Regions from separate parts of the Peribacillus sp. S4 genome, predicted to be linked through region 3. Evidence: riboswitches for the same ligand, from Rfam matches in the RefSeq annotation. Region 3 holds a riboswitch; each other region holds the start of a gene.
The links. Region 3 has a riboswitch for cyclic di-AMP ahead of ACJ9PY_RS23210 (TrkH family potassium uptake protein). Riboswitches for the same ligand answer to the same signal wherever they lie in the genome.
Positions count from the first base shown of each region.

Region 1 (4,291 bases), 990 kb from region 3:
ATTATGGTGTACCAGGTCAGATTGTTAAAGGGCATTTTACAGCCTTATCGGAGTCGTTATCAGCTGCAAAATGCAGAGGCAGTCACAAAGCTTGGATTGAAATTAATATTTATATATTTTCTTAGTCTTATAGTATTCGCCGTTGGGGGATATTTTGGCATTGGTTCAGAATCATTCTCCAAAGAAATCACGAAGATGAGCGCCAATGAATTCGAAGCAGCAAAGTTGCTGATTTTGAGCGGCAATATAATAACAGGAATAATCCACCCTTCCATATACATATTTTTAGCAGCTCTATTCTTTTGGATCGTTACTGATATCCCCTATATAAAATTAGTTATCGTTCAAATGATTCTTTTTGGCCTGCAATTAGTGGAAAAAACATTATTGATTCCCTTATTCGTTTTAATGGATATAGGCAGCGATGCCAATCCTTTTTCATTGGGGATCATCAGTCAGTATTTTCTCAGAAGTGATTATTTCATTCACTTTTTCAGTGAAATTACCATTTTTCAATTTCTCATTATTGCTCTGCAATATTTTTATTTGAAGGAATTTACAGAACGTAATAATTATTTGGTCCTTTTAATGATTGTTCTATTCTATTTGGCCACATGGTTTGTTAAAGCCTTTTTAGGATACATCCAAGTAGGCGTATTTGTATAAAGCGGGTGAAATGAATGAGCGGTAACTGGAAAATAGCGGCGGTCTCCATTGCGTCGATAGTGTTAATAACCGTTAACTTATACCTTATTGAAAAAAAAGAAAGCAAAGTGGAACGGACGGTTTTCGTTGAAAACTGGACTAAGGTAAAAAAAGATACAATTACGGATACTATTCAAACAAATGGGGTAATTAAACCAGTAGAAGAGTATGATATCTATTTTGATGCCAAGAAAAATGATTTTAAGAAATTCCTTGTAAAAGAAGGCGATTCGGTTACGGCTGGCTCCTCGTTGTTTGAGTATACGGCGACCGAACTTGATGCGCTTAAAGCGAGTTTGGAAGCGGAGAAAACGGCAGCTGAGGGGGAAAGGGCAGGGATTGAGGAATACATAGGGAAGTTGAGGTCTTATCAGGGGAACTTGACCAGTGAACCTGAAGCGGCAATTGATGAATCGGTGGAGAAAAACTTGAATATTGATATAACGACAAGCTCTTCAGATCTTATTAAAAGTAACATTGAGCAAGAAATGTACAAGCAGGAACTAGAAAAAAACAGGTTGGATGAAAAAGTGAAAATGCTTGACGCTAAATTAAGTTCGATTGAGGAGCAGTCCAGTGCAATTGTGACGACGAGCGAGGCTGATGGTGTCGTTAAAAATATCAATAAAAACCTTGATAATCCCATTATATCCATCGTTTCTACAAATATGGCAATTGAAGGGTATTTCTCCGGAGAGGAAATGAAAAAGGCTGAAGTGGGCATGACTATAAAAGCAAGTTCCTCTGATTCAAAAAAGGCATTGAAAGGGACGATAGGCCGTATCCATTCCTATCCCGCAGAAGAGCCATCATTAAAAAAAGATAACAGATTTCCATTTCAGGCTTTAATCGAACCGGAAGGCGAAGAAACGGAACCTTTGTTGGTGGGATCGAAAGTGAATCTTACTGTAATAACCAATGAGAAAGCCGGTGTACCCTCTATACCGATAGAGGCGGTACAATACCAAAAGCATCCATATATTTACAAGTTGACGAATAAAGGCCATGTGGATAAACATTACATTACAAAAGGTCTTAAGGCTGAAGGGAAGCAGGAAATCATAAAGGGACCATCTGTAGGTGACGTCATCCTCCTGAAGCCGAATGTGGCAGTGAAGAACCATTCTTATTTTATTACCCCGATTCAATTTGAAAAAGTGAAAGCTAGAACTTATAAAAAATTCACCTCTAGGGAAAAAGTAAGATACCTGTTACTTGGCATTCTGGAAAAATAACCGCTTTTTTCACAAGAGAGGTGATGACAAATTATTTATTAATTATATCAATATAACTTAAGTGATTAAAAATCGGGAAGCGTAATTATAGATAGAGTAGCTATTAATACAGAATATTCAGACATATTTAAAGACCTTTTTCTAGAACGGATGCGAATAAATATTTACAGATTATCATTTTTAGTATAATATTTTATTATAAGTTAACTCGCTTAATCTTATTCCAAGAACGGGGGACCCATTTATGTGGATTTTATCCGCTAGGGGTGAATTCAGAAATGAAAGGGCTTTTTGTGTTTCCAATCCTAACCCGACAGCTAACCTCGTCAGCGTCTTCAAGGGAACATGTGTGAATATTCACGCCTATAAGAAATCGACACATGAAGTGTCTTTTTTTTCGGCGTAAAGACAGAGTTTTTCAAAAAAGAAAAATTACTTTCTTTTATTAGTATCTTGTTTCCCTTACCGAGACAAAAATGTTTTTGCATCAAAGACTTTATGGAAGGTGAGGAAAGTAAATGAAGAAATTCAAACTAAGTTTAGCTAGCCAAATTTTCATTGGTTTAATTCTAGGGATTATCGTTGGTGCCATTTTTTATGGTAATGAGACGGCCCAAAACTTTTTACAGCCATTCGGAGACATTTTCCTACGAATGATTAAAATGATTGTAGTGCCGATCATCGTTTCAAGCCTTATCGTTGCAGTTGCTGGTGTAGGTGATTTGAAAGCGGTAGGTAAACTAGGTGCTAAATCATTATCATACTTTGTTGTCGTAACTATGATAGCGATTGCTGTTGGTTTAATTTCAGCGAATATCATCCAGCCTGGTGCTGGTGTGAATATGGATAAGCTGGAACAAACTGATATTTCTACGTATGTTGATACAGCAGAAACTAAGCAGCATGAATCGTTCGTGGATACACTCGTTCACATTGTACCATCCAATCCAGTCCAAGCTATGGTACAAGGCGATATGCTAGCGATCATTTTCTTCTCCGTGTTGTTTGGGCTTAGTATTGCAGCCATCGGTGAAAAGGGTAAACCAGTATTCCGCTTCTTCCAAGGTACAGCTGAAGGAATGTTCTACCTAACTAACATGGTCATGAAATTCGCTCCTATCGGTGTATTTGCACTAATCGGTGTGACGATCTCCAAGTTCGGTTTGGAATCTTTAATTCCGCTAGGAAAGTTAGCGCTTTCTGTATACGGAACAATGATTTTCTTTGTAATAGTCATTCTTGGTCTTATTGCGAAATTTGTCGGATTCAATATCTTTACGCTGATTAAACTTCTAAAAGAAGAATTGATTCTTGCTTTCTCTACTGCAAGTTCAGAAGCGGTTCTTCCGAAACTCATGGAAAAAATGGAGAAAGCGGGATGTCCAAAACATATTGCTACATTTGTTATTCCGACTGGATACTCCTTTAACCTTGATGGTTCTACATTATACCAAGCGTTAGCAGCTATCTTCATCGCTCAAATGTACGGAATCGATTTAAGCGCGTATGAGCAAATTACGCTGATGCTAGTGTTAATGATCACGTCCAAGGGGATTGCGGGTGTACCAGGTGTATCTTTCGTAGTGCTTTTAGCGACATTGGGAACTGTCGGTATTCCTATTGAAGGTCTAGCATTTATTGCCGGTATCGACCGTATTCTTGATATGGGACGTACAGTGGTAAACGTTATCGGTAATTCACTTGCGGCAATCGTCATCTCTAAATGGGAAGGTCAATTCAACCCTCCTTCCAAAAAAGAGTTAGAGCAAGTTTCTTAATATAAAAAATCCAGAGTGAAATGTCACTCTGGATTTTTTTATTTATTTTTTGAATGAGATAGCGCTTTCTTATTTCTCGATGACTGTAAACTCCGCTTCCTTAGAGATACTCAAGCACTTCAAGTTGAATTGTTTTATGGAGGAAACTACCTTCTTGACGCGTCTTCCCGGATGTCAAAATGCCCCCAAATTCATAAAGCCTTTCATCTTGTTTACCCTAAAACCAAATCATTTCCTCTCGGCCCAGAAGGTCATGTGTTGTGAAATGAAACTACCTTCCGGCTTTAAAATACGTTAATTTGTTTCAAAGCTAATGTCGGTCATTTTGAGTTGGGGAAGCATCAGCAAAAAGGGAAGCGGCCCTATGAAATGAGTGAATGAGTGATAAAACCATATATGATCCATTCTTCGAATCCTATATTTTTTCCTATTGGTTAATATGGATTTTGATTCATGTTATTTACCTGATGCAGATGATGATGATTAATATTGGGGTTATATAACTTACGTGAAACTCCAAAAGTTTGATAAAATAACATTATTGATTGAGAGCTCGGAGGGGGTCAGGTTATG
Region 1 is NZ_CP175708.1:268,171-272,461, forward strand. Features, by position in the region: gene ACJ9PY_RS01400 (hypothetical protein) at 4-666, shown strand; gene ACJ9PY_RS01405 (efflux RND transporter periplasmic adaptor subunit) at 681-1,940, shown strand; cyclic di-AMP (ydaO/yuaA leader) riboswitch at 2,140-2,287, shown strand; gene ACJ9PY_RS01410 (cation:dicarboxylate symporter family transporter) at 2,459-3,718, shown strand; gene ACJ9PY_RS01415 (hypothetical protein) at 4,289-4,291, shown strand, end outside.
Region 1: linked by a shared signal. The riboswitch ahead of ACJ9PY_RS01410 (cation:dicarboxylate symporter family transporter) and the one ahead of ACJ9PY_RS23210 (TrkH family potassium uptake protein) in region 3 are both predicted to bind cyclic di-AMP.

Region 2 (4,291 bases), 1.7 Mb from region 3:
TTGTGCCAGCCCTTCTTCGGAATGAATTGGGGGATTATTACCGTAACTTTATAGTTGGATTCACTAGCCTTATGTTCTACTGTGTCCACAAATTTAGTTAGTGGCTGAATGATACTTCTGTAATACGAATTCAGTGTAACGAGCCTTACATCCGGCTGCCATTTTTTCCATTTTTCTTCGAATTTCTTTTCATCTTCTCTTTCAAAAGCGACATAAACGGCAATGACCTGATGTGCAGATAGAGATTTTGCATAATTTAAAGAGTTCTCAACCACATGAGTTATACCGGCCACAGGTACGATAATGATATTTCCTTCAATTGGCAAGATCGGCTCACAAGTTGTAATCCTTAGTTGGTCTCCAACTGCTTCATAATGCTTTCTAATTCGATGAAAAATTAAAATGATGATAGGTAAAAAAATCAAAACAGGCCAAACCTGAATAAATTTGGTTAAAAAGAATATCATCGTGACGATAAAGCTAATTATGGCACCAATTGAATTAATGGTTAATTTCATCATCCAGCCTTTTGGCTTTTCGCGAATCCATTTAACAATCATCCCGGTCTGGGATAACGTAAATGGGATGAATACACCAACCGCATAAAGCGGAATGAGATTTTCCGTATGTCCTTCAACTGCGACTATCAAGATGATGGATGCAAGTCCAAGTATGATAATTCCATTGGAATACCCTAAACGGTCCCCTCTGATCGTAAACGCCCTTGGTATGAATTTATCCTTCGCCAGATTTACCGCAAGCAAAGGGAAAGCCGAATATCCAGTATTTGCCGCAAGTATCAAGATCAATGCAGTTGTACCTTGAATGAAGAAATACATGAAATTCCGTCCAAAGATCTCTTCAGCAATCTGGGAGACGACCGTTACCTCTGCGCTAGGAACAATGCTTAAATAATAGGCTAAGTATACGATTCCCGAAAACAAAACAGCTAGTAAGGAACCCATCGCTATTAATGTTTTCGCAGCATTATTCGGTGCTGGATCTTTAAAGTTCGGGATTGCATTTGAAATCGCTTCGACTCCTGTCAATGCGGAGCTTCCTGATGCAAATGCTCTTAGCAGTATAAATAAACTGATGCCTGCTACCGGAGTCCCGATTGATGCATGCAATTCCGGTGAGACTCCTCCCGTCAGAATTTTGTAAATTCCAACCCCAATCAAGATGAACAAGGCTAAAACGAATAGGTACACCGGATAGGCCAAGACAGATGCCGATTCCGTAACCCCCCTAAGGTTCAAGATAGTAAGTAGGATGACGAAAATAATGGCTATGAGGACATTATAATCATGCAGGCCGGGAAAAGCGGACGTGATGGCATCCGTACCAGCGGAAACACTTACCGCGACAGTTAATATATAATCGACCAATAAGGATCCTCCAGCTATCAACCCTGGATTGACACCTAAATTGTTTTTTGAAACCACATAGGCTCCCCCGCCATGTGGATAAGCGAAAATGATTTGTCTGTAGGACAAAATCAAAGCGGTTAACAGGATCAATACTCCAATCGCGATAGGGATTGAATACCAGAATGCCGCAGCACCGACCGTGATCAGGACAATCAATATTTGCTCCGGCCCATATGCAACCGAAGACAATGCATCTGAAGATAATATCGCCAACGCCTTTGTTTTGTTAAGCTTTTGTTCACCAAGTGCATTTGATTTTAAAGGTCTCCCAATCAAGAACCTCTTTATAGAAGATAACATCAAGAATTCACCACCATGTAATTTATAAGTTTATATTTCCCAGCTGTCTAAAAAAAACGAGACTAAATAGAAAAATGCCTACAAGTCATAGCTAAATAGACCTGTAGACATCAATTTTTTTTGTCTAACAAGCTCCACCTTCCTTCTCATATAACGCTTACGAGGTTAGCTGTCGGATTCGGACCTAAGAGTAGCCCTACCTTATAAAGGATTCACCCCTTGGATTGTTAAAGACAATCCCAATAACGGGTCCCCCGCACCATAAGGTTTAAGCGATTTAGAAATATGAAACTGTTGATTATCATACTCCCGTGAAATGGAAAAGTAAATGAAAATTTTGCACAGAAATAGAATTATTATTTATAAGCGAGGTTTTATTCTTGACTTATATAACAAAAGTCATGCAAACACATGATTCGATGGTAGGAAAGAAGGAAAGTAAACGTCTGAAAGGAAGATATTCAAGAAGACAATGAACAAAAGATAGATTCCCCAAAAGGAAAAATGAAGTAACGTGGTGGATTAAGTAAAACAGATCTGCCCCAGCTTGGATAGTCATAAAATCAGAATTTCGCTTTCCGATTCCATTTTTAATTCCCGTCCATTCGGGGGCATTATTCCACTGATCTACGCCAATTAGTTCCTTCCTTCTTGAATTGGCCTCAAATTGCTTTTTTTAAAGACAAAGTATTTCTGGCCAAGATAGTTAAGCACTGTATAAAAGATTGTTCCTATCAGAACAGCCAAATTTTGTTGTATGGATAAATGAACGGTTCCTTCCAGTGATTCTGCAATGGCTTGGCCTATAGAATAAGCGGCGGAATAACAAATCAGGATGACGCAAAAGAAACGGGCAACTCCTCGCCGCCATTCTATATCGCTTTTAAAGGTAAAAGTCCTGTTCAAAAGAAAACTCGTTACAGCTCCCGTACCATTGCCGATAAAGGTGGAGATCCAGTAAGATAATTCAAGAGCATTCATGAGAAAAAGCATGATGGAAAGTCCAACCGCTGTATTGACTATTCCAACCAATAAAAAGCGGATAAAGGAGTTAGTTTGTTTTAGATAGTTTTTCAATACTGTTCCGTTCATTGTCTAGTTGCTCCCGTTTTTTTAAATCGAGCGGATTAAATAGATCAAGATCAACAATATATTTAGGCCGGCGTTTGGATTCATTATAGATTTTTCCGATATACTCCCCAATCAACCCGACAGCAATCAACTGTAGTCCACCGATCAACCATATGGAGGTGATCAATGAGGTCCAGCCAGTTTCGGTCTGCCCATAAAATTTCAACCATAAAAAGTAAGACCCAAAGAGTAAGCTAATGAAAAAGGAAAGACATCCTAGCCATAATACAAGCCGGATCGGTGTAACTGAAAAGGAAGTAATGCCATCAAGTGCAAAAGCAACCATCTTCTTAAATGGATATTTCGTTTCCCCGGCCAATCTTTCTTTACGGTCATAATAAACAGAGTCCGTCTTAAACCCAATGAGCGGTACAATCCCCCGTAAAAAAAGATTCGTTTCATCAAAGCGTTCCAACTCCATGATCGCCCTCTTGCTCATTAGCCGGAAATCGGCATGATTATAGACAAGGTTAACCCCCATCTTGTTCATCAATTTATAAAAACCTGTTGCAGATGTTCGTTTAAAGAATGAATCAAGGTCCCTTTTCTGGCGGACACCATATACGATTTCACATCCTTCATTGAATTTACGAATGAATTCCGGGATGACTTGAATATCATCCTGTAAATCTGCATCAATGGAAATCACACAATCTGAGGCTTCCTTGGCTGTAAACAACCCAGCCAGAAGTGCATTTTGATGTCCAGCATTCCGGGAAAGCTTTAGCCCGCGAACATATTCATTATTAATCGTTTCTTTGTAAATGATCTTCCAAGTTTGATCCTTGCTCCCATCATCGACAAACAAAATTTTACTTTGACCGGAAACAACGTTTTCATCGACCAACCCCCTCATCAATCCACAAAGCTGGGAAATGGTTTCCTGCAAAACGCCTTCTTCGTTATAACAAGGTACAACAATCGTTACAATCGGTGAATTCATTCTATTCCCCCCTTTTCACATGACTCTGTATAAATGAATTTTCCATACGCTTCCTTTTTTAGTGAAAACCCTATCCAGCACCAATCCGTTTTCCTTCGCGTTGTTGATTGGGATGGCAGAAAATATATACGTTCCGCCTAATCCTTTAAACGCATCCATGTTGAGGTCCAAATTTTTCAGCTCTTTCTTCGAGCCTTTCTTGAACATATAATGCTTCCCAAGCTCATCGGTAAATAGGTAACAACGTCCTCCCCATTCATCAAAATAGATTCTGATGTTTTTATTCTTAGCCAATTCGTTTTCAATTATTTGACGAAATTGATGTTTGTAAGAAAGCGGATAAAAATTGTTATAGCTATCGAGCGTGTAAAATCCATTATATTGAGCGATTGCGGGATGCAGCCCAATGCTGGCAACACGATATTCTTCTTGTGGACGGTCAATATGATCTTTTATTTCCTGAAAAAGGCTTTCTGAATAGAACTCT
Region 2 is NZ_CP175708.1:955,151-959,441, reverse strand. Features, by position in the region: gene ACJ9PY_RS04610 (APC family permease) at 1-1,730, opposite strand, end outside; cyclic di-AMP (ydaO/yuaA leader) riboswitch at 1,869-2,015, opposite strand; gene ACJ9PY_RS04605 (GtrA family protein) at 2,367-2,822, opposite strand; gene ACJ9PY_RS04600 (glycosyltransferase family 2 protein) at 2,782-3,804, opposite strand; gene ACJ9PY_RS04595 (DUF6044 family protein) at 3,820-4,291, opposite strand, start outside.
Region 2: linked by a shared signal. The riboswitch ahead of ACJ9PY_RS04610 (APC family permease) and the one ahead of ACJ9PY_RS23210 (TrkH family potassium uptake protein) in region 3 are both predicted to bind cyclic di-AMP.

Region 3 (4,291 bases):
TGGACCTAGCAAACCAAAAATTCCGCTTTTTTCAATATTCAGGCTCATTGGCTGAATGACCTTCTTCTGCTGAAAACCCTTAGCAATTCCATCAATGGAAATCGCATTTTTCATTGCACACACATCCTCCCTCTTTAATTGACACGGTGTTGAGTGTATCATCATTCTAAGGTAGCATTCGGTCTAATACAATCAACACATTTGGAAAAATGTTCAGTGAAGGAGACATTCCATGGCATCGATTCATGAGGATATGGTACAAAAGACGAAAAAGCAGATACAACATCATTTTATAGCACTTATTGAAGCAGAGGGGTTCTCACATGTATCCGTGAAGAAAATCGCAGAGCGTGCCAATATTAATCGGGGCACATTCTATTTGCACTACACAGATAAATATGAATTGATGGATCACTTACAGCAGGAATTGTTACATGAACTTCAAACCCGCATTACTGCCATTTTGCCTAAAGAGGCTTTTTTGGCTCTTAATCAACAGCAACTTTATCCGCCTTTCATAGCGATTTTTCAATTCATCAGTGAACATGCTCACGCATTAAGGGCCATTCTTGGTGATCAGGGAGACCCTTCTTTTGCGAAAAAAATAAAACGGGTTTTCGGTGAAGTACTGTTGGAACGTTTGATCAGCCTGCATCCTGCAGCTAAAGATGAAGCATTCCGCATGTATATGCACGCCTTCCTGACATCGGCGATTTTAGGGGTGATTACTGAGTGGCTGGAGAACTGTGAGGAACAAACGGCGGAAGAAATGGCAAAAATCCATTTTAAAATCTTGAACTTCATCAGCCAATTGCGCACATTCATCCAATGAACGATTTTAGTTGGAGATACCTATTCCGCACAAAAGAATGGAAGGGTATTTCCAGGATACCAATGCATTTCTTAATGTCATCGCTTCTCCCCCTTTGACCATACATAAAAAACCTCGTCCCCAAGGAACGAGACCAATTTGCGATGCCCCCCATACATACCCAACAATCCTCGGCTGCTCTCGGAAAGTGGTCATTTCATTTTACTTTTCTCTTCTCTACGTCCACATTAGTAATTACTAAATTTTAACATTGATGGTTCAATACTGTAAATAACGCAAAAAAACTCATTAAATATAATGAGTTTAAAAGCAAAACAAGATATGGATTTTTCGCTCACCGTTCCTGGATAGAACACAGGGATTATAATAATTGAATACCGCTATGAATGTTGGAATCAGTTGATTTACCTTGGGGAAAACAGTTTTAAAAACGGATTCTTTTTCTTATCTGTTATCCTTAATTCATTCATGATGATTTGATCCTCATGATCGGCTATCCATTTCCTTAGTGCATCTTTATCCTGGCACTGTGTTAAATATGTTTGGCCACCCTTGCCTGTAGCATTAATAACATATCTATTGAACGTCTTCTCCATAATTGCCCGCCTTTTTAATAAAATGTATTGAATTTAACTAATAATGTACTGCTTTTCCCTTTATCTTTTACAAAAGAAACATAATATATCTATTACAAATTTTGATTGGCAATAGCATGTTCTGCTTGAAATTATTGAATAAAGTACATCGATGCCGGTTATCATAATTGGATTAATCGAACCTATCATAATGTGCTAACTAATATTTGTCAATACGTTTTTTTAATGTAAATAAAACGTAAATTTTCAGTTTTATTAAAGAAATATTTTTTTACGATTTAGGGGTTTACAACTGCTAAATGATGGGAGTAGAATACGTTTATCAATTTAATGCATTTCGGCCAAAACTCATGGTAAATGAGTACGGAGGACCCAATCATTTGGGGTTAATTCTGCCTTGCAGAAGGGATGAGATCAGCTCTTTCGCCATCCTACCCGTCAGCTAACTTCGTCGGCTAAAGCGAAGGAGGTCTTAAGACCGCCTATTTCGGAAGCTTTTTTTTGCTCGCTATTAGTGGCAATACAGCTATTCGATGATTTCGCAGGTCTTTTTATTATGCCTTTAAAAAGATTCGAAAAGCAGATTGTTGATTAAAAGTCATACAGTAGGGATGATCATTTGAGAATGACAAAAAATTTATTGGATCCGCCAAAAATACTTGTACTCGGCTTTGCCATCCTGATACTTATCGGGGCCTATTTATTGACCCTGCCGGTTTCCACCGAAAATGGCCATGGCCTTTCTTTTCTGGATGCTTTATTCACCTCGACTTCCGCTACATGTGTAACAGGGCTGGTCGTAGTGGATACGGGATCGACTTTCACCACTTTTGGTGAGTTGGTTATCTTAACACTGATTCAGATAGGCGGCTTAGGATTCATGTCATTTGCGACGTTTTTCTTTTTCCTTCTAGGCAAAAAGATTTCCTTAAAAGGCAGGTTACTCTTGCAGGAGTCCTTAAATAATCTATCCATGGCGGGTGTAGTCAGATTAGTGAAACGGCTGTTAATTTTCACGTCCATCATTGAAGGTGTGGGTGCCCTTATCTTATCGATTCGCTTTTCTTTTGACATGCCAACCGGCAAAGCGATCTATTACGGGGTTTTTCATTCCGTCTCGAATTTCAATAATGCCGGCTTTGATTTAATGGGGGAATTCAGGAGTTTGACCCCTTATGTATCGGATCCATTCGTAACCCTTACCGTCGCCTTCCTCATCACGTTTGGCGGGATAGGCTTTATCGTGATGAATGAACTATACGAATATCGTGACACCCATCGTTTATCCGTACATACGAAGGTGGTTCTGATGACTAGCTTGATCCTTACAATCACAGGTGCAATTTTAATCTTTTTATTCGAGTTCGGTAACGCTAAGACATTGCAGCCTTTATCTTTCATGGGTAAAATGCTGTCGTCCTTATTTCAATCGGTATCACCACGGACGGCAGGCTCCAACACGCTGAATATCCCTGATTTAACTCAGCCTACATTACTGCTCATCATTTTCTTGATGTTCGTTGGGGCATCACCCGGATCGACTGGCGGCGGGATTAAAACGACGACATTGGCGACGCTTGTAGGAACGGTTTGGTCACAGATCAAAGGTAAGGGTGATGTGGTCTTGTTCCGTCACCGCATCGTGAGTGAAACGATTTTTAAAGCATTATCCGTTACGTTCATTGGTGTATTCATGGTTTCCATCATCTCCATTCTGCTGACCATCACTGAAAGCGGAACTGATTTCTTGATGATTTTGTTCGAAGCCACTTCAGCATTCGCCACCGTGGGACTTTCAATGGGTTTGACCCCGGAATTATCACCGGTTGGCCGGATGCTCATCATTTTCACGATGTTTGCAGGCCGTGTCGGCCCTTTGACTTTGGCCTTTGCTATCGCCATGAGGCGCAAGCCAGATCCGTTCCGACGTCCAAAAGGGAAAATCATGATTGGTTAATAATGAATGAAGGAGTGTAAATGATGGGAAAACGACAATATGCCGTGATAGGTTTAGGCAGATTCGGAACCAGTGTGGCCCATAGATTATATACGGCAGGCCAAGAGGTTTTGGGTATTGATGTGAACGAGGAAAGAGTCGAGAATGCGGAACTGAACGTTACCCATGCAATCATGGCGGATACGACCGAAGAAGAGACATTGAAAGCAATCGGAATCCGTAATTTCGATTGTGTCATCGTAGCCATCGGAAATGACATGCAATCGAGCATTTTAACTACCTTGCTTTTAAAAGAGCTTGGGATCAAAAAGGTCATTGCCAAGGCACTTAATAAAAATCACGGTCAGGTGCTGACAAAAGTCGGTGCCGACTGGGTCATCTATCCTGAGAGGGATATGGGGGAACGGGTCGCGAACCAGCTCCTTTCCCCTAACATGCTGAACTATATCGAGCTTTCTAAAGAATACAATATCGAGGAAATCATCCTCCCCATGAGCATGAAGGGAAAAAGCCTCAGGGAGCTTGATTTACGGGCAAAATATAATATCAGCGTCATTGCCATCGTGAGTAATGGAGAAATTATCATAGCACCGTCACCGGATCAGGATATCCATGAAAAGGATATGCTTTTAGTGGTTGGCAATAAAGAAGATCTGGCCGTCTTTGCCAATATTGAATAAAATCCGGCAGGTTCCAGCTCTTGCTCCTTTTGAAGGCTAATACATACGAGAAGACCGCCATATGGAGGTCTTCTCGATGAAATTTATAACGAACATGCCCGAGCCCAGGGTATGTATGTATTATTTTATCGTACTGATCGCTTGGGCAAGAGTGGACTTTATCGTCACTTTATCAAAAGGCAGTTGAAGCTTAACGGCAGTCATGGCTATTTCCGGCCGAAGTCCT
Region 3 is NZ_CP175708.1:4,858,982-4,863,272, forward strand. Features, by position in the region: gene ACJ9PY_RS23195 (ABC transporter ATP-binding protein) at 1-114, opposite strand, end outside; gene ACJ9PY_RS23200 (TetR/AcrR family transcriptional regulator) at 233-832, shown strand; gene ACJ9PY_RS23205 (hypothetical protein) at 1,237-1,428, opposite strand; cyclic di-AMP (ydaO/yuaA leader) riboswitch at 1,758-1,900, shown strand; gene ACJ9PY_RS23210 (TrkH family potassium uptake protein) at 2,054-3,385, shown strand; gene ACJ9PY_RS23215 (potassium channel family protein) at 3,409-4,065, shown strand; gene ACJ9PY_RS23220 (STAS domain-containing protein) at 4,186-4,291, opposite strand, start outside.